DNA from 4 places in the Streptomyces sp. NBC_00690 genome. Region 3 is predicted to be linked to each of the others. Evidence: riboswitches for the same ligand, from Rfam matches in the RefSeq annotation. Region 3 holds a riboswitch; each other region holds the start of a gene.

Region 1 (7,070 bases), 3.6 Mb from region 3:
CCACAGCCCCCATCTGGACCGGGTGTTCTTCGGGAGCAGCGGTACGGAGGCGGTGGAGACGGCCCTGAAGTTCGCCCGGTACGCCACCGGACGCCCCCGGGTCCTCTACTGCGACCACGCCTTCCACGGGCTGACCACCGGATCCCTCTCCGTCAACGGAGAGTCCGGCTTTCGGGAGGGCTTCGCTCCGCTCCTGCCCGACACTCCCATCGCCCTCGGCGACCTCGACGCCCTGGAGCGGGAACTGCGCACGGGCGATGTGGCCGCCCTCATCGTGGAACCCATCCAGGGGAAGGGGGTCCACGAGTGCCCGCCGGGCTTTCTGCGCGCAGCCCAGGAACTGCTCCACCGGCACCGGGCGCTCTTGATCGTCGACGAGGTGCAGACCGGTCTGGGGCGGACCGGGGACTTCTACGCCTACCAGCACGAGGAAGGGGTGGAGCCCGATCTGGTCTGTGTGGCGAAGGCGCTCTCCGGCGGCTATGTGCCGGTGGGGGCCACGGTCGGCAAGGACTGGATCTTCAAGAAGGTCTACTCCTCCATGGACCGGGTGCTGGTCCACTCGGCGAGCTTCGGCTCCAACGCACAGGCGATGGCGGCCGGCCTCGCGGTCCTCTCGGTCATCGAGGACGAACAGATCATCGCCAACGCCCGGGCGACCGGTGACCTCCTGCGGTCCCGGCTGACCGCCCTCGTGGACCGATATGAGTTCCTCCATGCGGTACGAGGGCGGGGCCTGATGATCGGAATCGAGTTCGGACGTCCGCAATCCCTGGCACTGCGCAGCCGCTGGACCGTGTTGCAAGCGGCCCGCAAAGGTCTGTTCGCCCAGATGGTGGCGGTGCCCCTGCTGGAGCGGCACCGGGTCCTGACACAGGTCTCCGGGGACCGGATGGAAGTGATCAAATTGATTCCGCCGCTGACGATCGGCGAACGCGAGGTGGATCGGTTCCTGGCCGGTTTCACCGCGGTCATGGAGGACGCACACGCCGGCGGCGGCTTGATGTGGGACTTCGGCAGGACGCTGGTCAAGCAGGCCGTGGCCAACCGCTGAGCTGGTATTTTGCCTCTGAGGCACGAAACTTGCCTCAGAGGTACTTTCCTGGCGCAATGGACCCATGCAGAGTCCTCCCGGGGGCCACCCCCCGGACCTTCGAACCCGGGTCGGGGAGCCGCCGGCCGAGCTGCCGGACGTGGCGCCGCAACTGCGCGACCTGCGTCGCAGACGGGGGCTCACCCTCGAAGCGGCTGCCCAGCGCGCAGGACTGTCGCCCGCGCACCTGTCCCGCCTGGAGACCGGCCGCCGTCAACCCTCGCTGCCGATGCTGCTCTCCCTGGCCCGCATCTACGGTACGACCATCGCCGAGCTGCTCGGCGAACTCGCACCCGAGCGCGACCCGGTCATCAGGGCCGGCGTTCGCGAGCCCGCCGTGGCCGACGGCTGGACCTATCACCAGGTGGGGACCCCCGGGCGGGCCATGCAACCGCTGCGACTGGTGGTCCCCTACGGCGCCCAGGGGGAACTGGTGCGGGTCCACCCGGGCGAGGAATGGCTGTACGTCCTGGACGGGCGACTTCGACTCAGCCTCGGGGAAGCCGTCCACGAACTGGGACCGGGAGACAGCGCACACTACGACTCGCTCACTCCCCACCGGATCGCAGCGGCCACCCGTGAAGGCGCGGAGATGCTGTTCGTCCACACCCTGCTCCAGAGTCCCGACCTCTATCCGCACGTCTGATCCAGCCGAGCGCCCGCCCGGAGCGATCCCCAGCACGCGGGACGAGCCCAACAAGACCGGAAGTCGAGAGGACCGCCATGTCAGAGAACCCCACCGCACCTGAGAACACCGTCGCACCCGAGAGCACCTCGGTGACCGACAACGCCGCAGCGGTCAGGAAGGGCAAGGAGAACGGACGGTTCCCCCGTGGCATCTGGGTGCGCCTCTTTGCCTATCTGATCGCCGGCCATGTGTTCGCCGGCTTCCTCTATCTCCTCTTCGAGATGGGCGCCAAGTAGCGACCGGTCATCGAGGCGGACGCCTGCACGGGGCGGCAGTGACCGCCGCGGGCGTCAAGCCGGTCATGGCCCGCGCCCACGGCTGTCAGGTCCGCCCGCCCGCCCTCGGAATCAGACCTCGTCGAGCAGTCGGTCGCGCAACTGCTCCCGTGTCCGGGGAGTGATCCCCAGCCCCTCGGTGAGGTACCGCTCCGTTCCGCCCCACGTCCGGTCGATGGTCTCGAACGCGGTGTGGAGGTACTCCCTGCGCGCGTCGAAGAGCGGGCTGAGCAGTTCCATCACCTCGGGCGACATCCCGGCCGGTGAGGCATCACTGCGGTGCACCCGGTACCGCCGGTGCGGATCGTTGGACTTGAGGTAGTCCGCCTCGATCGCGTCCCGCTCCACGCCGACCGCCAGCAGTGACACGGCTATGGAGAGCCCTGCGCGGTCCTTGCCCGCAGCGCAGTGCATCAGGGCGGGGACACTGTCCTCGGCGAGGGAGTGCAGGACCCTGCTGTGCTCGCCGGTGCGTTCCGTGATGATCATCCGATAGGAGTCGGACATCCGTGCCGCGGCCTGGCCGTCCCCCAGGATGGACCGCAACTGCTCGATGTCTCCGTCGCGCACCATCTGCCAGAACTCCGCGCCGTCCGCAGGGTCACTGAGCGGGAGATTGAGGTTGCGCACGCCCTGGAGGGGAATGTCCGGGCCTTCGAGCAGCATGTCCGCCTCATTGCGGAAGTCGAAGATCGTGTGTAGCCCCAGCGAGGACAGGAACGCCGCATCGCTTCCGGTCGCATGGGCCAGATGACCGCTGCGGAACAGCCGCCCATGTCGCACCCGACGTCCGTCCAGAGCCGGCAGGCCGCCGACGTCCCGGAAGTTTCGTACTCCGGTCAGTTCCGGCTCGATGGACGGGACCTGCGGCGGCAGCTGCTGCGTCACAGAGGCTCCTGAGGGTCACTGCCGTCGGCGCGGCTCGCCGACATTGGCGTGTTCTCGACGATACGACATCCGCTCATCGGGTGATCATTTTGTGTGATCTCTCTTGGGCCGATTGTTCCACCCATTACCCGCGATGGAGGCACGAGCTGCTTCTGTCCGAATTGGGTACTTCGGTGGTTGGATGTCCTGCCTGTCGAGTGGCTGAGGGCCCGCTCGTGAGCGGGATCATAGTGGTGACCCTCAGTTGCGGCGTACCACAGAGGATTTCCGACGGGGCGGCGGGAGTTGTCGCATCGCCTTCCACGGAGTGTTACGGGAAATTCCCCCCGTCGTGACCTTAGTCATTGATCAGAAAAGGGCCCGGCTTGTTTGCCAGAAGAGGGCTCGATTACGGTCACGGAACTCCGGACGGATCGCCTAATCCTGCCGCCGCCCGGAATTCATCCACATCCACGCGTGGCAGGAGCGGGGGACCCAGGTAGTACGCCGATCCGGATTTCCGGACGGCTTGGGGTGAAGTCGCGCAGAAGCGCGGCCGGGCATCTCCAGCTCGAACCCGACAGCTCACCTCGTAGGCGCCGGAGAGGAAATGCGCCATGCCCGCAAAGGGTAAGCACCGCCGTACCAGGACCAGCACCATCACCCGGGGAATCGTTGCCGCCGGCACCGGTGGCGCAGCCATCGCCCTTCCCTTGATGGGCGCCACGAACGCCTTCGCCGCCGAGCAGACCGCACCCGTCGCGGCCCCCGTGGTCGCCTCGGCCGCCACCACCGCACCTGCGACGGCGCCCGCCGAGCGGGTGGCCACCCAGGTCACCTACCGGGTCGTCGCGGGCGACTACCTGTCCAAGATCGCGCAGGAGCACCGGGTCGACGGTGGCTGGCAGCAGCTCTACGCCGACAACCGTGCCGCGGTCGGCGAGAACCCCTCGCTGATCCACCCCGGCCTCAAGCTCACCATCGGTGGCGCGTCCGCCGCCGAGTCCAAGACATCGGAGTCCAAGACGTCCGAGTCGAAGACGGCTGAGAGCAAGCCCGCCGCGCCGGCGAAGCCCAAGGCCGCCGCCGAGCCGAAGCAGGAGCGCCCGGCCAAGGTCGAGCCGAAGCAGGAGCGTCCCGCCAAGGTCGAGACCGAGGTCAAGAAGGACGATGAGGCTCCGGCCGCCCAGTCGTCCGCCGCCCAGACCTCCACCGCCGCCGAGTCCGCCAGCGAGGCCACCGGCTCCGGCTGGGCCAGCCCGCTCTCCGCGGTCGGCGTCAGCACCTCCTACAAGGTCTCGGGCGCCATGTGGTCCAGCGGCTACCACACCGGCATCGACTTCGCTGCCCCCACCGGCACCACCGTGCGCTCGGTCGGCCCCGGCACCGTCGTCTCCGCAGGCTGGAGCGGCGCCTACGGCAACGAGGTCGTCATCCAGCACACCGACGGCAAGTACTCCCAGTACGCCCACCTGTCCTCCCTCTCGGTCTCCTCGGGGCAGAGTGTGAGCGGTGGGCAGCAGATCGGTGCGGTCGGTTCCACCGGTAACTCCAGTGGTCCGCACCTCCACTTCGAGATCCGCACCAGCCCCGGCTACGGCTCCGACGTCGACCCGGTGTCGTACCTGCGTCAGCACGGCGTCTCGCTCTGACCGAGTCGCCCTGACCCGGTGCCGGAGGTCGTCCGCGATCCACGGCCACCAGCACGAGGAAGTCCCCGTTTCGCAGCCGTGAAACGGGGCTTTCGTGTATTCCCAGGGGTGCGCCCTTTTCCTGGTGGCATAGATCACCCGGCGTCAACCCCTCCTTACGGTCGCGTAGGTCACATCGCGGAGGACAAGATGAGTGGTCGTGGCAGGCGATTCGGGAACAGGGAGCATGAATACATTCGCGTCGTACGCGGCGATCGGCGACAGCTTCACAGAAGGGGTCGGGGACCCCGCACCTGACGGAACCTTCATCGGCTGGGCGGATCGATTTGCCGCGCTTCTCGGTGACGGAATGCCGCAACACACCTTCCGTTACGCGAACCTCGCCGTGCGCGGCAGACTCCTCGACCAGATCGTCGCCGAACAGGTGCCCCGCGCGAAGGAGCTCGCCCCGGACCTGGTGACGTTCTGTGCCGGAGGGAACGACATCATCCGGCCGGGCAGCGACCCGGACGATGTCGCCGAGCGACTGGAACGGGCGGTCGCCGACCTCGCCAACGCGGTGGGCACCGTCATGGTGACCACCGGTTTCGACACCCGGGGGATGCCGGTACTGCGCCATCTGCGGGGCAAGGTGGCCACGTACACCGCGCACGTCCGGGCGATCGCCGACCGGCACGGCTGTCCGGTACTCGACCTGTGGTCCTTGAAGTCAGTCCAGGACCGTCGTGCCTGGGACACCGACCGGCTGCATCTGTCGCCCGACGGACACGCCAGGGTCGCGGTGCGCGCCGCGCAAGTGCTGGGGCTCGACGTCACCAACGATCCCGACCAGCCCTGGCCCCCGCTACCGCGGCGCGGCACGTTGGAGGTGCGGCGGGACGACATCTACTGGGCGCGCGAGCATCTGGCGCCCTGGATCGGCCGCAGGCTCCGCGGCGAGAGCTCGGGCGATCACATCGAGGCCAAGCGCCCCGACCTGCTGCCCCTGTAGCCCGCTCTCGCCCCCACCGCCCGGTCTCCGACCGCGCAACGGTCGTCCACCTTTCCCCTACGGTCCCGACCGCGGAGCGGTCCTGCACCGATCCGCTACGGTCACATCGTCTGTCCAGCAGGCGGCCCGGCATCGGCATCCCGCGAACGCAGGATCGCCCGGCTCGAAGGCCGTCGCCCCGGGGCGGGCGAGGCCGGGATCCGCTCCAACACCCCACCGGCGAAGACGTCGTACAGCGGCAGCGACTCCAAGTGGACATACCCGATGTGGCAGTCGCACACCGCGAGTGGACACGGACGCGGGCGCAGCGCCTCGCGGTAGGAGCCGTCGTAGAGGTTGCCCAACTCCGCCGGGACGAAGTGGCAGCGCCGTACCGTGCCGTCGCCGTCGACGGACACGACGGACTCCCCGGTCCGGCACGGCAGCCCGGCCGACCGGTGCGCACGGCGGCTGTAGGCGAAGAGGGGGTCGAGTTCCGTCCACTTCGCTGCTTCGGCGTCCGTGTACGCGTGTCCCTCCGCCGCGTTGACCCAGAGGTAGATGTGATCGGGCAGGGCTGCGCGCAGTTCTCGCGCATGGTCGAGGTGCTCCGGTACGCCGACGATGCCCACGCTGAATCGGACGCCGAGCCGAGTCAGGTCCTCGCACTTGCCGAGGAATCGCTCGTAGGGGGTCTGTCCCGGGTGGTAGGTGCACCACAGCGCGAGGGTGGTGAGGTCCGCTTCCGCGAGCCAATCGGTGCGGCAGCTGAGATTGGTCTGGATCGCCACCCTGCTCACCTGGGGCAGCCGGGAGAGTTCGACGAGGGCGCGCCGGTACCAAGAGCGCACCAGACCCTCGCCCCAGGGTGTGAACAGGACCGACAGTCGATCGTCGCCCTGTTGGGACACCCAGGTGGTGAATCGTTCCAGCGCAGCCCGGTCCGTGCGCAGTTGCTGGGGGGTGTCGCGGCGCTTGGCGAACGGACAGTAGGGGCAGTCGTAGTCACAGGAGGCCAGCGGACCCCGGTAGAGCAGGGTCAGATCCATGGGATCGCTCATTTGGATTCGTACTCCGCCATGGCCGTGCGAACCGTGGGGGAGAAGAGCTCCGGCCCCAGCGCGTCCGAGTGCGCCAGCCCTTCCGTGCTGAGCTTCAACCGCCCGGGCGTTCCGCTCTCCAACCAACCGAGTGCGGCGAAGCGGCCCAACTCGGCGGCGAAGTCATCGACGGGATTGCACCGGAATCGCTCCCGGTAGTCGGCCGCGTCCATGCCCTCTGCCTGGAGCAGTGATTGCAAGAGATGGCGACGACGTGCCTCCGTCCCGTCGATGCGGTAGCCGAACTCGGCATGGGCGAAGTCCTCGGTCCGCGTGTAGTCGTCGATGATGGAACGCACTTCACCGGGCCGCACCGCGTAGTCGAAGGAGTAGTGCAACTCGGAGGTGTACGAACGGGCTCCGCAACCGAGTCCGATCATTCCGTCGGTCTGGCACGCGTAGTCGTCCGCCCCCTGAGCGGGTGC
Region 2 (7,070 bases), 5.0 Mb from region 3:
AGCTGATGCCGATGTCCTCGATCATCGGCGGGACGATCACATTGACGATCGTGGTGTCGACCACGATGAGGGCCACACCGGCCGCGATGGCGATTAGACCGAGCCAACGCCGGGCGGGGGAAGAAGGAGCAACCACTAGATACCTCCACCGTAAAGTAACTTCGCGGTGAAGGTAATGTGATCGACGATAGGTTGTCAATGCGTCGTCATGGATCGTCGGCGCGAGGAAGTAGAGGAGGCGCCTCGATGGAGGAGTCGATGACGCCCGACGGTGTCGCGGCCCAACGGGAACGACTGGCGGAAGAGCTCCGCGCCTACGGCGCGAGCTTCACCGAACTCGGCCGACGCTTCGCCGTGACGTTGGGCGTGCACTCCACGGACGCCTTCGCCCTGCTGGAGATCGCCTCGGCCGAGGAGTCCGGCACACCACTGTCTCCCGCCCTGCTCAGCAGGCGCATTTCCCTGACATCGGGCGCCATGACCACCCTGCTGAACCGTCTGGAACGCGCGGGCTACATCTCGCGCTCCCGCGAGCACAGCGACCGCCGCATCGTCACTCTGCGCTCCAGCGCCCAGGCGAAGGAGCTCGCCCGGTCGTTCTTCGAGTCCGTGAACTCACGACAGGACGCCATCCTGGCCGAGCACCCGCCCGAGCTGCTCGACCGACTCCAAGGCATCCTCGCTCAACTGAGGGCCACCATGGACGCCGATCTTCGAACCGAGCACTCGGAGGGATAGCAGGCCGCGAGGGCTACCGACAGTTCAACGCCCACACCACCGGAGAATCGGTCCGCTCGGCCATCTGGGCACCCAGATCACCTGCCGGCACCGCCCGCCCGCACCTGCTCCCGCCCCGTCCGACAGATGGGGCGGGATTCCCCCCATGGGCCATCGGCCCTCACCCGCCCCGACAGGCGACTGCACGACACCTGCCGAGCGACGTCGACACTTCCCGACGGATCGAGTTTGGCCGCTGGCGTACCCCTCCCCCAGCCCCCGCCGCCACGACGCCGCACCCGCACGGCGCCACAAGGCTGCCCCATTAAGTCCGAATTGCCCATTTAGGGGTTTTCGCTACACAAAAAGAGGAAGCCCCGCAAAGGATCATCTCTATCAGGTAACGAGAAATTGCGTGACTTGGGTCACGCAGGGCAAAGAATTGATCTTTCCGAGCAACCCCACAACGCCTTCACAGAACGAAAGTTGAGCATCCGAGCGAAATCCCGAAAGGGAGAGCTCCGAGACAGGAAATGATCCAATAGCCATCCGAACGGAATTCGAGTCTTGTTCCATTCCCGTTCTCTCGTCTACGGTCATCCTCGAATCCGGACGGACCGCCGAATCCTGCCACCGTCCAACAAATCCCACTCACTCACGTATGGCAGGAGCGGGGGAACCAGGTAAGTCGCCGTCCAGCAATGGAACGGCTTGGGGTGAAGTCGCACAGTGTGCGACCGGGCATCTCCAGCCCGAATCCGACAGCTCACCTCGCAGGCGACGGAGAGGAAATTCGCCATGCCTGCATTCGGTAAGCACCGCCGCCCGCAGAACAGTTCAATCGCCAAGAGCCTCATGGTCCTTGGGGCAAGCGGGGCCCTGCTCGCCATCCCCGCCCTGGGAACGGCCACCGCCCACGCGGCCCAGCCGACCAGCACCAAGGCCGCCCCGGCAGTCATCGCCCAGCAGCAGGTCAGCAAGCAGGACACCGCCAAGACATACTCCGTGGTCACGGGTGACTCCCTCTCCCAGATCGCGGCGGACCACCAGCTGAGCGGCGGCTGGGAGAGCCTGTACGAGCAGAACCGCGAGGCCGTCGGCGACGATCCTTCGCTGATCCACCCCGGTCTCAAGCTCTCTCTTGGCAAGGCCGGCACCAAGGCCCCGGAAAGCACCGCCAAGACGGCCACGATCGCTGCCGAGCCCGTGGCGTACAGCGCCCCGGCCGCGGCTGTGACCTATGCCAACAACCTCGACGGCTGGATCAAGGAATCCCTTGCCGTCATGGCCGAGCACGGCATTCCGGGAACCTACGATGGAATTCACCGGAACATCATTCGCGAATCGTCGGGCAACCCCCTGGCGATCAACAACTGGGACTCCAACGCGATAGCCGGAACCCCTTCCAAGGGTCTCCTCCAGGTCATTGACCCGACGTTCCGCGCCTACCACGTTCCCGGAACTTCGACGAACAGCTATGACCCGGTCGCCAACATCACAGCCGCGTGCAACTACGCAGCTGACCGATACGGTTCGATCGACAATGTCTTCGGTGCCTACTAGGTCGCCCATTGAGGCTTCATCAGCTCATAGCATGTAATGCTCAGCTGAGGCCCTGGAACCCCGTCTTGCGACGGGGTTCCAGGGCCTCACTGCGTTTCCCGCGCCGACTCCCACGACCCGTATGAGCAGTCACCTGCCGGTACAGGCACCATGAGTTGGCCGCCGGGCAGTGAAGTCCGCAGTACTCACCATCGCGCACCGTGGTCAAGGAGCCAGCGATCCCGGTGCTCGTCACCGAGTTCCTTCGCCCGTGCCGTCGCCGCACGGGGCACCGGCTCCTGGGCCAGTTCCGCAAGTGTGCTGCGCATCTGCTCGGCGAATCTCCGTCCGGCTTCGGTGAGACATCCGCCCGCCAACAGCGTCTCGTTGGCCTCCTTGGCTGCGTCCCGCCACCGCGCGAACTCCACCACGGCCCGCCAGGCGGTAGCTCCGTCCTTCGACGCCCGGCGCTGCCGTCGCCAGAACTGGGCCACTCCCATGTGTGCGTACACACCGTGCAAGAGGCCGCCCGGGGGGCGGGGGTCCTCGCGCCAGGGCGCGTAGAAGAGTGCGCCGGATTCCCGTACGACGAGATCGACCAGGTGCGTGAGTGCGCTGAGCTTGTTGTGCTGGAGTTCGTGCACCAGCGCCAGGGCCAGATCGAGGGGCGAACGCGGGACCGAGAGAACCGAGCAACCGAACGCCTCGTCCGAACTGCTGGAGATATTGCGGTCGGTGGGTGCCCCGGTCGGCACGATCGCACGGTATGCAGATCGGGCCTCGACCGCCTGCCCCGGATGAACGGTGTGCAGGAGTTGCCACGCCTCTTCGAAGACACACCGCCACCGCTGCCACTGACACACGGTCAACCTCCCTGGATGCCCACCGCCGGGAAGAAGGTGCGGATCGAGGTCGTCCAGCAGGAGTGCCGGATCGTCGGCCGGAGCGAGAAGTTCACGCAGGGGCAGCCAGGGCATGTCGGCATCCTCGTGTGCGAGGGCGTGGTCGGACCGTTCCCTGGGGATCCGCACCGTCGTGGCGCCGCACTGAACCGTCGGCGAACCGGATGTGGTCGACACCAGGGCCGGTTCGCCGTCGGATGCCAGGGGGAATCGGGCACGCCCCAACGACGGCAGGAGCAGCCCCCCGCTGTGGACTGTCAACCGGACGGCGGCCGGCAGCCCGGTACGTACGGCTGCTACCGCCGCCACTGCGGTCAGGGCATCGACCGAGGGCGGTGGACCCGCCGTGGATCGATCGGTCGTCAGTTGGTTGAGGGCCCAGAGTTGGGCGGGCCCGACCGAGGGGTACGTCAACATCTCATGGACCACGGACGGGGCCCGGCGGTGCGCCGCACCCAGCAGTGACCATGCGTCGCGCGCCTGTGCGGCGAGCGCCCCGCCTCGCCGTTCGGCCTGTTCAACGACGGCCCGGGCGAGGATGACCCGCCGACTGTACTCAGCGTTGCGCAGCAGGGAGAGTGCCCGAGGGCCACCGTTCCCGGATGCGATCTCGTGGAACACATCGCCGTCGAGCCGGTGGTGGGGCGGGGCGGGCTCGTGCAGAGCGTGCGGAGTGTGCGGAGGGTATGAAGCATGTGGAGCATGCGGAGTGTGCGGAGTGTGCGGAGTGTGCGGAGTGTGCGGAGTGTGCGGAGTTTTCATAGGGGAGGCGTTCCGGTGGGTGCAGGGGCCGCGCGGAGTCGGTCGACATCCTGCGCCACCCGTCGCCGCACATGGTCGATGAGCGCGGTCAGATCAGGGCAGTAGACACTGGGATTGACGAAGCCGGTGCCGTCCGCTCGATAGCGGTGGGCGTAGTGTCCACCGCCGCAGACCCGTCGTAGCCGGCAGCTTTGGCAACCGGTCGCGAGTGCGGCGAGTCCTGAGCGCCTCGCCACCAGTGCGGATTGGTTCAGTGCCCGGTCGAAGGGGTCTTTCAGTACGTGCAGCGCGGTGGCGGCGGCGCCCGGATAGGTCGTGCGCAGGGTGTCGTCCTGGCTGATGGAGCCGTCGGTCTCGATGACGACGTAGCCCAAGGGCTCCAGACCGAGTCCCTCCACGACGGCGCGTCCACCGAGGAGCAGTGCGACGATCTGCTCCAGGATTCTCACCCGGGTCTCCTGGACCGGTGCGCCGTACCACTGTTCGAACACTTCGATCAGCCAGTCGGCATACGGGGTGTCGGCGCTGGCTGGATTCCGCCCCGGTGGCGGCGTGGACCAGTTGCCGTGCGGAAGCAGAAAATCCACCATGGGCGGGCGGTGGCGCAGGAGCGCGCGATAGGTGCGCACCGGGTCGTTGTCGAGGTCGATGGTGCACAAGAGCCCGCTGAACAGGGGGCGGTAGGGGCCTTCGGCGATCCGGTCCACCGCCGCGGCCACCTGGGCATGACTACCGCGGCCGTCGGCTCGTCGGCGATGGCGGTCGTGTGCGGTGCGGTCACCGTCCATGCTGATGCCGACCCTGACGTGGAGTTCGGCGAAGAGTTCGAGGTATTCCTCGTCGAGCCGGACCCCATTGGTCTGAATCGCATAGGTGAGCTGAACCGTCTCATCCACTTCGCGGCGAATCGCTCTCACGGCACTGCTGATGAATTCCTTTCCCGCCAGCAGCGGTTCACCGCCGTGCAGCACGATTCCCAAGGCGCCGAGTCCATGGGCACGGGCATGTTCGCCGATGCGCCGCGCTGTGGACTCCATCACCGCGGGTGACATCGTGCGCGGTTGTGTGCGCCAGACCTGATCGACGCTGCGGTACATATAACAATAGTCACAGGCGAGATCACATCTGCCATGGATTTTGATCACGAAATTGCGGAACGGAATCTCTTCCGGTCGGGCTGGATTCACGTACTGCACGGTGCGTGCACCTCTCGTGAAGGAGCTCTGGCCCGCCCAGTCCGACGGATGGCGTGGATTCAGTATTTTCAGCGGCTGATTGGCCCGTCAAGGTCAGGAATCGGCCGTCGTACAGGAATGCCCGCTTCCGTAGGGCGTCCGTCGGTTCTCCAGGAACCTGGCGCAGCGACCTGACTCAGCGTTACAATGTACGCGCGTGTTGCCCCCGCCTTGTGACCGGTTTCTATGAATCTCGCGAGAAGGGTGGTCGATCTCCCGATGACGGAGCCGGCCGAGGCACCGAATGATCTCGATTCCCCATTGGTCGATCTTTCTGGACTGCCATTTGAAAAGATCGCACAACTTCCCCAATCCGCGTTGGGTTTCACCCTGCGCAGACTCCATGAAGTGGCCGAACGGCCGGACCGCATCTTCACGGCGGACTATCAGGACCTCATCTGACGCCTTCACAGATCCCGCAGAGATCCCCGGCCCCGGTGATCCCGACCATGGAGCCAACGACGATGTCGATCTTGTCCGATGCCGGCCGTGACAACGGCCGTACCCGGGTGACCCTCTTCTGCTCTACCGCCGAGAACATCGGGCAGACCACGACGGTGGTCAATGTCGCCCTGGTCATGGCCGAATCGGGGCGTCGTGTGCTGATCGTGGACACCCGGCAGTCGGACATCAGGGCCTTTCACTATCTCGGTTCGCTCTCCGCGGGCACGCCCAACAGCGACCCGGATTCGACCAGATCATCGGGGGCCGCGCTTCCGCCGCCTTCGATATGGGACGTCTCCCTCCACAACCGCACCCTGCGCGTCGACCTCCTGACGCTCGACGACGTGCCCGCCCTCACCCGGCTCGACCCGTCGGTCCTCCTGCGCTACGACGAGGTCCTCATCGACGCCCCCGTGCCGCGCCATGACGAGGAGTACACCGTCCTGGCCGGGCTGCCCCACGTCCTCGCCACCTGCTTCCCCCTCAACTCCTGGCGGGTGGAGAACGCGGCGGCACTCGCCCGCAGGGTCAGACAACGAGCGGTGGGGCAGATCGGAGTGCTCGCCATCGGTCTGCGCGCGGACAGTCGGATGTACGACCAACTGCGCACCGCCCGGGCGCTGGTGCGGGAGAACTTCGAAGAGCTGAGCGACGGAGCGGGTGCCCACTACGTCGAGTTCCCGTACGAGTCGCTCTACGCCCAACTCGATCGACTGGCCGTGCAGGAGGAGGACCCGGGCTCCGACGGCGGGCTGCGACCCCGCTTCGTCCAACTCGCCGACGAACTCGCCCGCACCCAGCCGGTGGAGTTGAGCCGGGTCACGCTGCTCCACACACCTCGGCACATCGCCTGGGCGGAGTGGATCGCCGGCCAGCTGGAGTCGTGCGGGGTCGAGGTCTCGCGGAGCGGGTTCGACCCCTTCATCGGAGAGCCTCCGCTGCCCGGGGCGATGCTGCTCGTCGTCTCGCCACTGGGGGTGGAGAGCTCGAAGGCCGAACTGTTGGCCGATCTCTCGCATCCGGATGTACGGATGGTGCTGGTCGATGAGGAGGTCCTGCCGCGGGAGCTCTCCCACCACGAGCAGATCGTGATGCGGCACGTCTCGGAGGCGGAGGCTGTGATCGCGCTTCGGGAGAGTCTGCATCTGCCCGGTCCCGCATTGTCCGAATCCGTTCACCGCTTTCCCCGGATGCCGCGTGACAACAATCTGTGGCCACGCAACAACGCCTTCATCGGGCGGGACGCCCTCTTCGAAGAAGTGCGGGAGACCTTGGCCGCAGCCGCCGTCTCGCGCAGTTGCGGTCTGCTGCTCGGGCAGCCGGGCATCGGCAAGAGCCAGATCGCCCTGGAGTTCTGCCATCGCTTCCGGGGCGACTACGACCTGGTGTGGTGGGTGCCGGGCGACGGCCCCGCTTCGGTTCGCCGAGGTCTCACCTCCCTGGCCGAACGCCTGGGCCTGCCCACGGT
Region 3 (7,070 bases):
CGGCGACCGTCGTCACCGATCCGGCCAGTCCCACGAGGGTGCGCGCGCCCCGGAGCGGTACGGTCCGCTCCGCGAGGTCGAGCGCCGCTTCGATATCGGCCCGCACGGCCGCGATCTCCGCCGGCGCAGGCGGATCGCTGCGGACGTGCCGCTCGGTCAGCCGCACACAGCCGATGTCCACCGACTTCGCGGCCTCGACCCGCTCCCGTCCGATGACGAACTCCGTCGATCCACCGCCGATGTCCACCACCAGCCGCTCCTCGTGGCCGGGCAGTTCTTTGGTCGCCCCGGTGAAGGAGAACTCGGCCTCCTGATCACCGCTGATGACCTCGGGCTCCACCCCGAGGACATCCCGCACGCCACGGACGAAATCGTCCCTGTTCTCTGCGTCCCTCGACGCCGAGGTGGCCACGAAGCGCAGCCGCTCCACACCGTGCTCCTCGATCACCGCGGCGTACTCGCGGCAGGCGGCGAAGGTGCGCTCCAGCGCCTCGGGCGCCAGCCTGCCCGTGCGGTCCACTCCCTGGCCGAGCCGAACGATGGTCATGCGGCGATCGAGCTCCACCAGCTGCCCGGTGGCGAGGTCCGCGTCGGCGACGAGCAGACGGATGGAGTTGGTACCGCAGTCGATCGCGGCGACGCGGGTCATGCGCGCTCCTCATAAGAAGAAGGACGAGACGAGAGGGAAGAGACGGGGAAGGCAAAGAAGAGAGGAGCGGCGACTCAGCCGGCTTCCGCGGGGGCGGGATCACAGGGCGTGACGCACGGGCCCTTGCGCCACCACTCGGGCAGCAGGGCGATCGTCTCGTCCCCGAGCGGATTCACCCCGGGGCCCGCCGCCAGCGAATGTCCCACCAGGACGTGGAGGCACTTCACCCGGTCCGGCATGCCGCCGGCGCTGGGGAAGCCCTGGAGCACCTCGATGGCGTCGCGGCGCTGGATGTAGTCGTCATGGGCGGCGCGGTAGGACGCCGCCAGTGCGGGGTCGCTCTCCAGCCGCTCGGTCATCTCCTTCATCACGCCATTCGCCTCCAGCGTGCCGATCGCCGATGCGGCCCGCGGGCAGGTCAGGTAGTACAGCGTCGGGAAGGGGGTGCCGTCGGGCAGCCGGGGTGCGGTCTCGACGACGTCGGGTTGGCCGCAGGGGCAGCGGTGCGCGATGGCGCGCAGTCCGCGCGGCGGCCGGCCGAGCTGCTCCTTGAACGCTGCGATGTCCGCGTCGGTGGGCTCGGTCGGGTCGGTGTGGGGAGGAGGGGTTTCCATGCCTGCCTTGGCTCTAACGGTTCTACGGTCTAACGGTTCTACGAGTCCTACGGGCTCAGGGTGGAGATCGCGGCCACGGACCCGTCCGGGCCGCCGGGACGTACCAGGTTCGCAGATGCGCGCGTCAGCCGCGGTCCGCGGAGTCGACGCCGTCCCAGACATTGGAGTACCAGGGCCGGTCGGCTGCGTCGTCCCGGCCGCGTTCCTGCTCGGCGTTCTCGGGGTCGATCATCGTGTATCCCCGCTCCCCCGGCAGCACGTAGTGCAGGTGCTCCCGGGCGAGACGCCGGATGTACGCATCGTCTTGGAGGCGTGCCTTCTCGTCCCGCAGTCGCTCGACGTGCTGCTCCGCCTCGGCCATGCGGTCGCGCTGATCGGACATGTCGCCGCGTTGGGACACGTACTGGCGCATGGGATAGGCCAGGGCGACGATCAGCGAGCACACCACGAGGGCGAGGAAGGCCGCCCTTCCGGTGAGCCGGGACCTGCGGGCCTGCCGCTTGGTCTGGGAGCGGTAGACGCGGGCGGCGGTCTGCTCGCCGAGCAGCCGCAGCCTGGTCGCGGTGGAGAACCGGTCGCGATTCTTCCCGGCCATGTCGTCCCGCCTCCCCTGCTCCGTGACCCGTGTCGTACGGCTGCCGTCCCGGACCCGTCCGTTGTGACGGGACCGTCCGTTCCGTACGACGGGTGCGTACGGAGGTGATTGCTGCCCGGGGCCGATGGGCCCGCCATGTGCCTACGTCCCCGGACACGGTACGGGACCGTGGCCGGGGACGTAGGGAGACTGGCGGGGCAGCGGCCGATCCGGCCGCTGCCCGCGACCGAGGACGCCTCAGCATGCCTCAGCCCGTGCGGCGGGGCTGAGGTCGCCGAGGGCACTCAGTCCTTGAAGCGGGGGAACGCGCTGCGTCCGGCGTACACCGCGGCGTCGTCGAGGATCTCCTCGATGCGCAGCAGCTGGTTGTACTTGGCGACGCGCTCGGAACGGGCCGGGGCGCCGGTCTTGATCTGGCCGCAGTTGGTGGCGACGGCCAGGTCGGCGATGGTCACGTCCTCGGTCTCACCGGAGCGGTGGGACATCATGCACTTGAAGCCGTTGCGCTGGGCGAGCTCCACGGCGTCCAGGGTCTCGGTCAGCGAACCGATCTGGTTCACCTTCACGAGGAGGGCGTTCGCGGCGGCCTCGTCGATGCCGCGGGACAGCCGCTCCGGGTTGGTGACGAACAGGTCGTCACCGACGATCTGCACCTTGGAGCCGAGCTTCTCGGTGAGGACCTTCCAGCCCGCCCAGTCGTCCTCATACAGCGGGTCCTCGATGGAGACCAGCGGGTAGGAGGCGACGAGCTCCTCGTAGTACTCGGTCATCTCGGCGGCCGAGCGGGGCTTGCCCTCGAACTCGTACTTGCCGTCCTTGTAGAACTCGGACGCGGCGACGTCGAGCGCGAGCCCGATGTCCTTGCCGGGCACGTAGCCGGCCTCCTTGATGGCCTCAAGGATGAGGTCAAGCGCGGCGCGGTTGGAGTCGAGGTTCGGCGCGAAACCGCCCTCGTCGCCCAGACCGGTGGACAGGCCCTTCTGCTTCAGGACCTTCTTGAGCGTGTGGTAGACCTCGGTGCCCCAGCGCAGCGCCTCCGAGAAGGACTCCGCACCGATCGGGGCGATCATGAACTCCTGAATGTCCACGTTGGAGTCGGCGTGCGAGCCGCCGTTCAGGATGTTCATCATCGGAACGGGCAGCAGGTGCGCGTTCGGGCCGCCCAGGTAGCGGAAGAGCGGCAGGTCGGACGCCTCGGACGCGGCGTGGGCCACGGCCAGGGACACGCCGAGGATGGCGTTGGCGCCGAGCGAGGACTTGTCGGGGGTGGCGTCGAGGTCGAACATCGCCTGGTCGATCAGGCGCTGCTCGGTGGCGTCGTACCCGACCAGCTCGGGGCCGATCTGCTCGATGACGGCGAGGACGGCCTTTTCGACGCCCTTGCCCAGGTAGCGGTTCTGGTCGCCGTCGCGAAGCTCAAGAGCCTCGAACGCGCCGGTGGAGGCGCCGGACGGAACGGCAGCACGACCCGTGCTGCCGTCGTCGAGGCCAACCTCGACCTCGACGGTGGGGTTGCCTCGGGAGTCCAGGATTTCCCGGGCTACGACGACGTCGATGGACGGCACGAGCATCTCCTTCTGGGATGTGACGCGTGGGGTGCAGGGTCTCTTTGGCCTTGCGGCATGAGCCTAACCGCCGTGCGGGTGCCGTTCGTCGGATGCCCGCCCCCTGGGACGAAAAAGGGGCCTGATAGGCAGGGCTACCGTCGGGTAGCGCGGCGGGCTGCGGACGGGCGGACCGGGTGGAGCACGACCACCGTCCACACGGTCGTGCGCAGGGCTCGGGGGAACTGCTCGGCCTGTATGAACTGCTCGGCCTGGAATCCCGTATGAGCGGCCCGCCCGCCCCGGCATGGGTGGGGACGGCATGGCTGGAGATATGGAGAACCCCGGGCCGGCGCACTTGGGGGGGAAGTGCACCGACCCGGGGTGGTTCGGGCCCCGGGGGAAGGGCCGAAGGGCGGCTCGACCGAGGGCGCAGGGTGTGGGGGCGATCGGCCAGGAGAAGGCGGCCGGCCGGTCCTACGACACCCGGCGAACTGCCGGGGTGGGCGGCGGGTCCGGTGCCGATCCCGGGGGGAGATGGATCGGCGCGGAACCCGGGCCCTCGTGCTCGGGGGCTCCACCGAAGTGGTCCGAGCACAAGGTGCGGGTGGCCCGAGGGGGCTTCGGTCGGTCCGAGCGACCTCGTGGGGGCTCGGTCGACGATCGGCCCGACCGGGAAGTCAGCTCAGGGCGCACCCGTTCCCGTTGGGGCTCAGCCCAGGTGGAGCTGCTGGCCCACGTAGATGACGTCGGCGTCGCTGATGACGTCCTTGTTGAGCTCGTAGAGCTTCTCCCAGCCGCCTTCGACCTGCTCGGCGTCCGCGATCTTGCTCAGGGTGTCGCCGGCCTTGACCTGGTACTCGCCGTCACCCTTCTGGAAGCCCTTGGCCTTGGCGGGGGCCTCGGCGCGCTCGGAGCGGGTGGTGGGGACCTCGCCGCGCTGCGGCTGGGCCTGCTCCTGCTTCGGCTCGGCCTTGGGCGCCTGCTTCTTGGGCTCGGCCTTGGGCTGCGGGGCCTCGGCCGCGCCGCCACCGTACGCAGCGTTGGACAGGCCGACGCCACAGGACGGCCATGCGCCCTTGCCCTGGCCGTCGAGGACCTTCTCGGCGATCTCGATCTGCTGGGACTTGGACGCCTGGTCGGCGGTGGAGGCGTACTTCGTGCCGCCGAACGCCGCCCAGGTGGAGGCGGAGAACTGGAGGCCGCCGTAGTAGCCGTTGCCGGTGTTGATGGACCAGTTGCCGCCGGACTCGCACTGGGCGACCTTGTCCCACTCGGAAGCGGTGGCGGCGCTGGCGGACGTGGCGCCCATCAGCGGGGCGGCCACGGCGACACCGGTGACACCGGCGAGCGCCATGAGTCGGCTGGCCTTGCTGGGGCGGCGGTGCTTCGCCTTGCTCGAAAACAGCATGGAGTCTTCTCCTCACCGACGCCTACGAGGTGAGCTGTCGGGTTCGGGCCTAGTGAGTTGCCCGGCCGTGCGTCCTTGCGCACGGCTTCACCCCTAGCCGGTTCCCACCGTCGTCTCCAACGGCCTTCACCGGCACTTACCTTGGGTCCCCCGCTCCTGCCTTCGGCGCTCTACGCGACGAGTTCTCCCCCCGACCGACGGCAGGATTCGGCGTGACGGTCGACGGTGCCCGCGGTGGCGAGCGGTTCAGACCGTAGGCATGACTCTCCCCGATGTTCAAAGTCGAACATCGGGGAGAAATCGCCCATCTCGCCAAGGATGCGGTTTACATTTCCGCAGGTCAGGCGCGGAACTCAGGATTCCGGCAGGCCGGGTGAGCGAACTACGGCAAAGAGACGCTTGTCTCACTTCGTCAAAATGGGACAAACGATAGCTAACAGCCGCTACTTTGCGGCGAGGTCGAGGCTCTGACCAGGGTGGATGAGATCGGGTTCGTCGCCGACCGTCTCCTTGTTGGCCTCGTAGAGCGCGGGCCAGCCACCGGGCAACTCGTTCTTCTCGGCGATGACCCAGAGGTTGTCGCCGGCCTGCACGGTGTACGAGCCGGGAGAGGCACTGGCCGTGCCGGGCTGCTCGGGGGTCGTGGCGCCCACGTCCGTGGTGCCGAGGTCCGAGCGGGCGTCCTCGCCCCGGGAGGGATGGGCGCTGCCGGTCTCCCGCGGCGTCCCGGCGTCGCCGACCGGCTCGGTCGGCGACGCCGAGCCCGTCGATTCGGCGGTGGCGGAAGCGGCGGGCTTGGACTCCGTCGACGCCTCGCCACGGTGCTTGCCCGTGGCGTCGGCCGGCTGCTTCGGGCTGGACTGCGGCGACGCCTTCCCGGAACTGCTCGGGGTGCCCTTCGCCGGGGCCGGGGTCTTCGCCGGAGCCTTGGCGGGAGTGGTGCCGGTCGAAGCGGACGGCTTCGGGATCTCCGTGGGCTCCGCCGAGGGCTTCGGCTCCCCTGCGGGCTTCGCCGGAGCGGTGGCCGCCTCGGTGGGGTCGAGGGCCACCTCGACCCCGGCGAGGGTCGCGCACGCCCTCCAGGGCCGAATGCCCTCGGAGTCGACGACCTTCTCCGCGATGGCCTTCTGCTGCGCGGGGGTGGCGAGGTCCGCACGGGAGGCGTACTGCGTCCCGCCGAACGCCTTCCAGGTCTCCTGTGACATCTGGAGACCGCCATAGAAGCCGTTGCCGGTGTCCGCGCTCCACAGGCCCCCGGTCTCACACTCCGCGACCTTGTCCCACGCGGTGGCTTCGACTGCCGACGCCGAAGTTGCGCCGAGGAGCGGGATCGCGATGGCGGATCCCGTCACCCCGGCGGCGACGACGAGTGCAGGAGCCTGACGGGGTCGGCGATGTCGACCATTCCCGGAGAGCATGCGGTTGCCTTTCGCGAGACTGCTGAGGACGCGCAGAACGTAGCCGCACTCGAACGTCTGTCACAAGTCGATGCAGCTGAGATTACGTCAATGTCACGTTTTTGACGGCCCGTCAGATGTTTCGGGATGTGAACTGAACGGGAAGGGTTCGCAGCCCACGCATGATGAGACCCCCACGCCAGCGCAAATCTGACGAATCCACGGCGAGTTGCAGATCGGGCAGCCTGCGCAGCAGTGTGGCGATCGCGGTTTGGGCCTCAAGTCGAGCGAGCGGCGCACCGAGGCAGTAGTGGATGCCGTGGCCGTATCCGAGGTGCTGATTGTCACGTCGAGAAAGATCGAGGACGTTCGGCTCCGCGAACCGCTCCGGGTCCCGATCAGCCGCTGCAAGCACCACCAACACGGGGTCGCCCGCGCCAATCCGCTTGCCACCGAGCTCAAGTGACTCGGTGGCGAATCGCCAGGTGGCGAGCTCCACGGGTCCGTCGTATCGGAGGAGCTCCTCAACTCCGGTTTCCAACAGTCCGGTTTCGCCCGCGGCAAGGGAGGTCTGGAGGCGCTCGCGTTGCTCGGGGTGGCGCAGTAGGGCGTAGACGCCGTTGCCGATGAGGTTGACCGTCGTCTCGAACCCGGCGAACAGCAGAATGAAGGCCATCGCGGCGGCTTCGTTCTCGGAGAGGTGCTCGCCGTGGTCACTGGCCCGGATGAGGCCCGAGATCAGATCGTCGCCCGGATCTTCGCGCTTGCGATGGATCAGCTCGGCCAGATAGGTCCGCATCTTCTTGACCGATCGGGCGACCCCGCCGCGCGGCCCGCCGCCGTGCCGGATCATCATGCCG
Region 4 (7,070 bases), 2.8 Mb from region 3:
GGGCGGTGAGCTCCCCGTACGCCTGCCGCAGCTGGGTCTCGTTCGCGAGGTCGAGACGCACACCACCGAGATCGGGGCGATGCCGCAGATGGGGGGCGGTGGTCTTCAGCGCCACCGGATACCCCAGCTCCTCGGCCGCGGCGACTGCTTCGTCGGGGCCGGGTGCGGCCAGCGCGCTCCGCACCTCGATCCCGTAGCGCGCGAGCAGCCGGTGGGCCTCGGCGGCCGGGAGCGTGGCCGCCTGGGCGTCCTCCACATCCCCGAGCAGGTCGTGGATCTGCGCGGCGGCACCGCTCTCGTCGATGTCGTCGTACGCCGGGACCTTCCCCGGCTCGGCCGCGTCCCGTCGCCAGCGGGCGTAGGAAACGGCTTGGGACAGGGCCCGGACGGCACGCTCGGCGGCCGGATAGGTGGGGATGCGGCGCCCGGGCTCGGGCGCGCCCGAGCCTTCGACCACGGTCTCGTGCTTCGTGGGGACCGGGGCACCCGTGGCAGGGACCTGTCCACCCGGGTGGGCCGTGCCAGCGGTCGGCGTGGAGCGCTCATCACTGGTCCCGGGCTGGTGGACGGTTTCCGGAGCACCGACCGTCCCACCGGACGCGCTCCGACGGCCGGTGGCGCGCGGCTGGAGCGCGGCCAGTGCCGAGGAGAGACCGCCGAGTTCCACATGGACCACGGCCACCGGCTTCGCTGGGGCGGAAGCCGCCGCCTCACTCAGGGCCGCGGCCAGGACCTCGGCGTCGCCTGCCCGAAGATCGCCGTCGTCCCCCACCCAGGGGATCGCCGTCACCACGACCGCGTCGCAGCCGTCGTCCGCGAGGGCCCGGGTGAGCGCCGCCCCGAAGTCGGCCGGGGTGGCGTCGGTGGTCAGGTCGAGCGGTGGCAGGGGGCGCAGTCCTTCGGTCAGGCAGGCGTCGTAGGTCAGCAGTCCAAGGGATTCCGAGTTGCCCAGGATCGCGATCCTGGGACCTGCGGGCAGCGGTTGGCCGGCCAGGAGAAGGCCGGCGTCGACGAGTTCGGTGACGGTGTCGACGCGGAGCACGCCCGCCTGGCGCAGCAGCGCGCCGACGGCCGCGTCGGGAATGCGGGTGACGGGGACGGCGTGACCGGGCGGCTCGCTGCCGCTGTGGCGAGCCCCCTTGACGACCACGACGGGTTTGACCGCCGCGGTGCGCCGGGCAAGCCGGGTGAACTTGCGCGGGTTGCCGATCGATTCGAGGTACAGCAGGACGACATCGGTCTCGGGGTCCTCGTACCAGTACTGGAGGAAGTCGTTCCCGGACACGTCCGCACGGTTGCCGGAGGAGATGAAGGTGGAGAGGCCGGCGCCGCGGCGGTGGAGCCCCGACAGCAGGGCCATGCCGATCGCGCCGGACTGGGTGAACAGACCGATGCGGCCCGGCGCCGGAGAGTGGGGCGCGAGCGAGGCGTTGAGACGGACGGCTTCTGCGGTGCTGATGATGCCGAAGGAGTTGGGCCCGATGATCCGCATGCCGTAGGAGCGGGCCTGTCGTACGAGATCGCGTTGGCGATCCCGTCCCTCCGGCCCGCTCTCGGCATATCCCGCGGAGACCACGATCAGCCCGCGCACCCCGTTCTCGCCGCAGTCGGCGACCACGTCCGGTACGTGTTCGGCGGGCACCGCGACGACGGCCAGATCGACGCCCTCGGTGGTCTCGGCGGCGATCTCCGCGACGGATCGGAAGGCCGGAACACCGTCGACGTCGCGCTGGTCGGGAGGGAAGGAACGGTTCACGGCATAGGTACGGCCGGTGTATCCGGAGCCGATGAGATTGCGCAGGACCGCCCGGCCCACCCCGCCGATCGACCGTCCGGTGCCGATCACGACGACCGAACCGGGTGCGAGCAGCCGCTGGACGGAGCGTGCCTCAGCCCGTTGTTCACGCGCCCGCTGCACGGCCAGGGACTCGGCGGTCGGTTCGAGGTCGAGGGTCAGATGGACGGACCCGTCCTCGAAGCTGCGCTTCTGGGTGTAGCCCGCATCCCGGAACACCTTGATCATCTTGGCGTTGGCGGGAAGCACCTCCGCCGCGAAACGGCGTACCCCCCGCTCCCGGGCCACCGCCGCGATGTGCTCCAGCAGGGCGGAGGCCACACCTCGACCCTGGTGGGCGTCCTGGACCAGGAACGCGACCTCCGCCTCATCCGCGGGAGCGCTGGCGGGCCGGCCCCGGGAGTCGATGCGGTCGTAGCGGACGGTGGCGATGAACTCGCCGCCGACGGTGACGGCGAGCCCCACCCGGTCCACGTAGTCGTGGTGGGTGAACCGGTGGACGTCCTTGGCGGAGAGCCGGGGGTAGGGCGCGAAGAAACGGTAGTACTTGGACTCGTCCGAGACCTGTTCGTAGAAGCTGACCAAACGGTCCGCGTCCTCGGTGGTGATGGGTCTGATGCGCGCTGTGGCGCCATCACGCAGCACCACATCCGCTTCCCAGTGATCGGGGTACGCGTGCTCGGGCGTGGTCTGCATGCCGAAAGCCTAAAGCGCGCCGACCGATCGTGAGGGCTACCCGGCACAGTCCGCGGGGGCGGACCGTCGGGGGTGCGCGACCGGGAGGCATCCGGCCCGGGGCGGGCGATGCCCCACCTGCGAAGAGCCGAAGGGCGGTGGCGGCGCGCACGTCGGGGCCCGGTCGTGGATTCGCCCAGCGAGGGGAGGCTCCCCGCAGTTGTGGAAGATCAACATTCAGGAGGCGCTGAGCAGTGCGAATGAACGGGATTTATCCCGCCCTGTGCCGCTGACCTGGGGGCACGCGCCACAGGTCGGGATGCCGGCTCCCGGAGGGACCAGCGTGAGAGACTGGTCTAGACAACCGTTGAATTCGAAGGGCAACACCATGGCTGAGCGCCGCGTCAACGTCGGCTGGGCCGAGGGCCTTCACGCCCGTCCCGCCTCCATCTTCGTCCGTGCCGCCACGGCCTCCGGCGTCCCCGTGACGATCGCCAAGGTCGATGACACCCCGGTCAATGCCGCCTCCATGCTCGCCGTCCTCGGGCTGGGCGCGCAGGGCGGCGAGGAGATCGTCCTCGCTTCCGACGCACCCGGCGCTGACGAAGCGCTCGACCGACTGGCGAAGCTGGTGGCCGAGGGCCTGGACGAGCTTCCCGAGACGGTCTGACCCGGCACTCGTCCGAACCCCCGGCGCTCGCGGGTCAGGCACCCCACCGGACCGACGCACTCCGCGGACGACCCTCCGCGGTACCGACCCCTTGGCGACACCGGCCCTCAGGGTCGGACGCAACAAAGCCGCGGCATCCCCGGATCGGGGAGGCCGCGGCTTTCTGTGCTTGTGGATGCCTTGAGACATCAGATCCAGCCGAGGGCTCAGGGCCCCGTGGGATTCCGTCGGTAGGCGCTGGCGCCTACCTCGCCCGCACTGACGACCGCTCGCCGGCCGCCAGCGCGGCCCGGTTCAGATCTTCACACCGTGGGCGCGCAGATACGCGAGCGGATTGACGTCCGACCCGTAGTCCGCGCTCGTCCGGGCCTCGAAGTGCAGATGCGCCCCCGTGGAATTGCCGGTGGAGCCGGCGCGGCCGAGTTGGTCACCCGGCATCACGCTCCGACCGACGGAGACACTCAGCGACGACAAGTGCCCGTACTGCGTGTACGAACCGTCGTTCATCTTGAGGACGACGTTGTAGCCGTACGCCCCGCCCCAGCCCGCTTCGACGACCGTGCCCGCGCCCACCGCCACCACCGGGGTCCCCGTGGAGGCGTGGAAGTCGATGCCGGAGTGGCTGCCGGATGACCACTGCGAGCCACCCGCACGGTAGTCCGTGGTGACGTGGGATCCGGCGATCGGCAGCCGGTAGGCGTTCAAGCGCTGGCGCTCGGCCTCACGGGCCGCACGCTCCTTGGCCTCGCGTATCTCGTTGGCGCGGGCCTCGGCCTTGCGCCGGGCCTCCGCAGCCGCCTCCATCCGGGCCAGTGCCTCGCGCTTTTGGATGACGGCCTGGTCGGCGACCTCGTCCGACAAGGACTGCGCGGACAGCATCTGGGCCGTCAGGGTGTGCTGGGTACGCGCCGTCTGAACGATGGTCGAGCCGGTCACGGCCGCATCCATCGTCACCGGGGTGGCACCCGCGGTGGTGCCTTCAGCGCTCTCGGTGCTATCGGGGCTATCGGGGGTGGCGACCGAGCCGGCATCGGCGGCAAAGCTGTCATCGGTGGCCAGGGCCGGACCTGCCAGGGTCCCGACGACTCCGGTGGTGGCGAGGGCCGCGGCGGAGGCGAATCCCGCACTCGTACGCGTCTTGCGGCCCGGGGCACGGTGTCTCCCGGTGGAACGGGCGAGCGCCATGTAGAGGCTGGTCCTTTCCTTCCTTCTCGCCTACCGGGTTAGCTGACGGGTTCGGAGCAGGAAGGTCTCCTACGAGTCCCTCCGCACGGTGGCGAAGGCACCCGATTCACCCCAAGGGACCTGGGTCCCCGGCTCCCCAGACTCGCGTCTGACGGGGACTCGGCGATGACTGTCCGTGCCGCGGATGCGGCGTACTGCCCGCGAACAGCCGCACTGACGCTAAGCGGACGGACCGCCAGGCGCCAAACAGACCGGCATTTTTGTTGCCCACGCCACAGTCGAGACGGTGGCCTTCCCCGTAAAACGGACAGGTTTCCTTCCTGTTCGGGTCGCTCGCACTCCCGGGACACGGCGGGGCCCCGGCGCCAGCTGGCTACCGGGGCCCTGCAGCAGACGGCAGGCCGTCCGACCGGAAGCGGTCAATCAGCCCGCCACCACGGTCACTTCTCCGATGCCGAGAGCCCGCACCGGCTCCTCGATCTGCGCGGCATCGCCCACCAGGACCGTGACCAGCCGGTCCTGGGGGAAGGCGTTGACCACGGCGGCGGTCGCCTCCACGGTGCCCGTCTGGGCGAGCCGCAGATACAACTGGGCCTGGTAGTCATCCGCGAGGTGCTGCTCCACCTGGTCGGCGAGCGTGCTCGCCACGGAAGCCGCGGTCTCGTACTTCAGCGGAGCCACCCCGACCAGGTTCTGGACGGCGACATCGCGCTCGGCGTCCGTCAGGCCCTCGGCAGCGAGGGTGCGCAGCACCTTCCACAGATCGTCGAGCGCCGGCCCGGTGTTGGGCGTGTCCACCGAGCCGCTGATGCCCAGCAGGGACGCACCCGTCCCGTCGGCGGTCGACCGCAGGACCTGCCCGAAGGCCCTGACGCCGTACGTGTAGCCCTTCTCCTCCCGCAGCACCCGGTCCAGGCGCGAGGTGAGGGTGCCGCCCAGGCAGTACGTACCGAGGACCTGCGCCGGCCACACCCGGTCGTGCCGGTCCGCGCCGACCCGGCCGATCAGCAGTTGCGTCTGCACGGCACCGGGCCGGTCCACGATGACGACCCGGCCGCGGTCATCGCCGGTGATCGCGGGGACGGGACGGGGCGCGCCGCTGTCGCCCGACCAGTCGCCGAGGGTTTCGGCGAGCACGGCGTCGACATCGACGTCGGTGAGGTCACCGACGACCACCGCGGTGGCGGTGGCGGGTCGCACGTGCGCATCGAAGAAGGCGCGCACGGCCGCGGAGTCGATCCGGGAGACCGTCTCCTCGGTGCCGAGCCGAGGACGCGAGATGCGCAGCGTGGCCGGGAAGAGCTGCTTGTACAGCTCCTTGGCCGCCCGTCGGCCCGGGTTGGCCGACTCGTGCGGGATCTCGTCCAGGCGGTTGCGTACCAGCCGCTCGATCTCGCTGTCGGCGAACGCAGGCGCGCGCAGGGCCTCCGCGAGCAGCCCCAGCGCCTTCAGCAACCGGGACACGGGCACTTCCAGGGAAACCCGGACCCCGGCGTGGTCCGCGTGGGCGTCCAGCGTGGCGCCGCAGCGCTCCAACTCGGCCGCGAACTCCTCGGCCGAACGCTTGTCGGTGCCCTCCGACAGGGCGCGCGCCATGATGGTGGCCACGCCGTCCAGGCCCTCGGGCTCGGCGTCCAGCGGTGCGACGAGGGAGATCTCCACGGCCACGACCTGCTGGCCGGGGCGGTGGCAGCGAAGCACGGTCAGACCGTTGGGCAGGGTCCCCCGGTCGGGAGCGGGGAAGGCCCAGGGCCTGGCCTCGCCCGGCTGGGGCTGCGGGTGGAACTCCATGGTGGTCAGCGCCTGCGCTGCATCGGTCACTGGTCCGCCCCCTCTTCTGCGTCGTTCTGCTCGTCCGCGGCGTCCTGCTCCGCGGACACCGGTTCGTACACCAGCACCGCCCTGTTGTCCGGGCGCAGTCGGGCCTTGGCGATCGCCTGCACCTCGTCAGCGGTGACGCTCAGGACGCGGTCCACGGCCGTCAGCGCCAGCTGGGGGTCGCCGAAGAGCACCGCGTACCGGCACAGTTCATCGGCACGGCCGGCGACGGTGGAGAGGCGGTCCAGCCATTCGCGCTCCAGCTGGGCCTGAGCACGCTCCATCTCCTCGGGGGTGGGGCCCTCCTCGCCGAAGCGGGCGAGCTCCTCATCGACGGCGGACTCGATCTGCGGGACCTCCACTCCACCGGAGGTCTTGACGTCCAGCCAGCCCAGGGACGGGGCTCCGGCCAGGCGCAGCAGTCCGAAGCCTGCGGCCACCGCCGTCTGGTCACGGCGCACCAGACGGTTGTGGAGCCTGGAGGACTCTCCGCCGCCGAGGATGGTGAGCGCGATGTCCACGGCGTCGCACTCGCGGGTGCCGTCGTGGGGCAGCCGGTAGGCGGCCATCAGCGCGCGGGCGGGCACTTCCTCCTCGATGACCTCGCGCAGCTGCCTGCCGATGTTCTCCGGCAGGGAACCGTCGCGCGGGGGCTGCTTGCCGTCGTGGGAGGTGATGGAACCGAAGTACTTCTCGATCCAGGCGAGGGTCTGCTCGGGGTCGATGTCCCCGACGACCGACAGGACCGCGTTGTTCGGCGCGTAGTACGTGCGGAAGAAGGCGCGGGCGTCCTCCAGGGTCGCCGCGTCCAGATCGGCCATGGAGCCGATGGGGGTGTGGTGGTACGGGTGGCCCTCCGGGTACGCGAGGGCGGTCAGCCGTTCGAAGGCGGTGCCGTAGGGGACGTTGTCGTAGCGCTGGCGGCGC

The links. A riboswitch is a leader RNA that binds a small molecule or an ion and turns the genes downstream of it on or off. The one in region 3 is predicted to bind cyclic di-AMP.
Region 1: another riboswitch for cyclic di-AMP. It lies ahead of OID54_RS31525 (LysM peptidoglycan-binding domain-containing M23 family metallopeptidase); the one in region 3 lies ahead of OID54_RS15840 (transglycosylase family protein).
Region 2: another riboswitch for cyclic di-AMP. It lies ahead of OID54_RS36540 (transglycosylase SLT domain-containing protein); the one in region 3 lies ahead of OID54_RS15840 (transglycosylase family protein).
Region 4: another riboswitch for cyclic di-AMP. It lies ahead of OID54_RS28340 (M23 family metallopeptidase); the one in region 3 lies ahead of OID54_RS15840 (transglycosylase family protein).

Annotation. Positions count from the first base shown of each region.
Region 1 covers NZ_CP109009.1:7,233,125-7,240,194, forward strand. The annotation lists gene OID54_RS31505 (aspartate aminotransferase family protein) at 1-1,054, shown strand, start outside; gene OID54_RS31510 (XRE family transcriptional regulator) at 1,119-1,739, shown strand; gene OID54_RS31515 (DUF6126 family protein) at 1,817-2,017, shown strand; gene OID54_RS31520 (tyrosine-protein phosphatase) at 2,129-2,944, opposite strand; cyclic di-AMP (ydaO/yuaA leader) riboswitch at 3,365-3,537, shown strand; gene OID54_RS31525 (LysM peptidoglycan-binding domain-containing M23 family metallopeptidase) at 3,541-4,575, shown strand; gene OID54_RS31530 (SGNH/GDSL hydrolase family protein) at 4,802-5,566, shown strand; gene OID54_RS31535 (STM4011 family radical SAM protein) at 5,668-6,594, opposite strand; gene OID54_RS31540 (STM4012 family radical SAM protein) at 6,603-7,070, opposite strand, start outside.
Region 2 covers NZ_CP109009.1:8,601,371-8,608,440, reverse strand. The annotation lists gene OID54_RS36550 (MFS transporter) at 1-136, opposite strand, end outside; gene OID54_RS36545 (MarR family winged helix-turn-helix transcriptional regulator) at 247-738, shown strand; cyclic di-AMP (ydaO/yuaA leader) riboswitch at 1,356-1,512, shown strand; gene OID54_RS36540 (transglycosylase SLT domain-containing protein) at 1,516-2,280, shown strand; gene OID54_RS36535 (HEXXH motif domain-containing protein) at 2,466-3,782, opposite strand; gene OID54_RS36530 (FxsB family cyclophane-forming radical SAM/SPASM peptide maturase) at 3,920-5,020, opposite strand; gene OID54_RS36525 (hypothetical protein) at 5,378-5,560, shown strand; gene fxsT (FxSxx-COOH system tetratricopeptide repeat protein) at 5,623-7,070, shown strand, end outside.
Region 3 covers NZ_CP109009.1:3,611,963-3,619,032, forward strand. The annotation lists gene OID54_RS15820 (Ppx/GppA phosphatase family protein) at 1-649, opposite strand, end outside; gene OID54_RS15825 (DUF501 domain-containing protein) at 724-1,263, opposite strand; gene OID54_RS15830 (FtsB family cell division protein) at 1,388-1,858, opposite strand; gene eno (phosphopyruvate hydratase) at 2,143-3,429, opposite strand; gene OID54_RS15840 (transglycosylase family protein) at 4,115-4,813, opposite strand; cyclic di-AMP (ydaO/yuaA leader) riboswitch at 4,818-4,991, opposite strand; gene OID54_RS15845 (transglycosylase family protein) at 5,257-6,231, opposite strand; gene OID54_RS15850 (cytochrome P450 family protein) at 6,344-7,070, opposite strand, start outside.
Region 4 covers NZ_CP109009.1:6,461,090-6,468,159, reverse strand. The annotation lists gene OID54_RS28350 (bifunctional acetate--CoA ligase family protein/GNAT family N-acetyltransferase) at 1-2,491, opposite strand, end outside; gene OID54_RS28345 (HPr family phosphocarrier protein) at 2,859-3,140, shown strand; gene OID54_RS28340 (M23 family metallopeptidase) at 3,435-4,325, opposite strand; cyclic di-AMP (ydaO/yuaA leader) riboswitch at 4,338-4,500, opposite strand; gene OID54_RS28335 (M16 family metallopeptidase) at 4,749-6,116, opposite strand; gene OID54_RS28330 (M16 family metallopeptidase) at 6,143-7,070, opposite strand, start outside.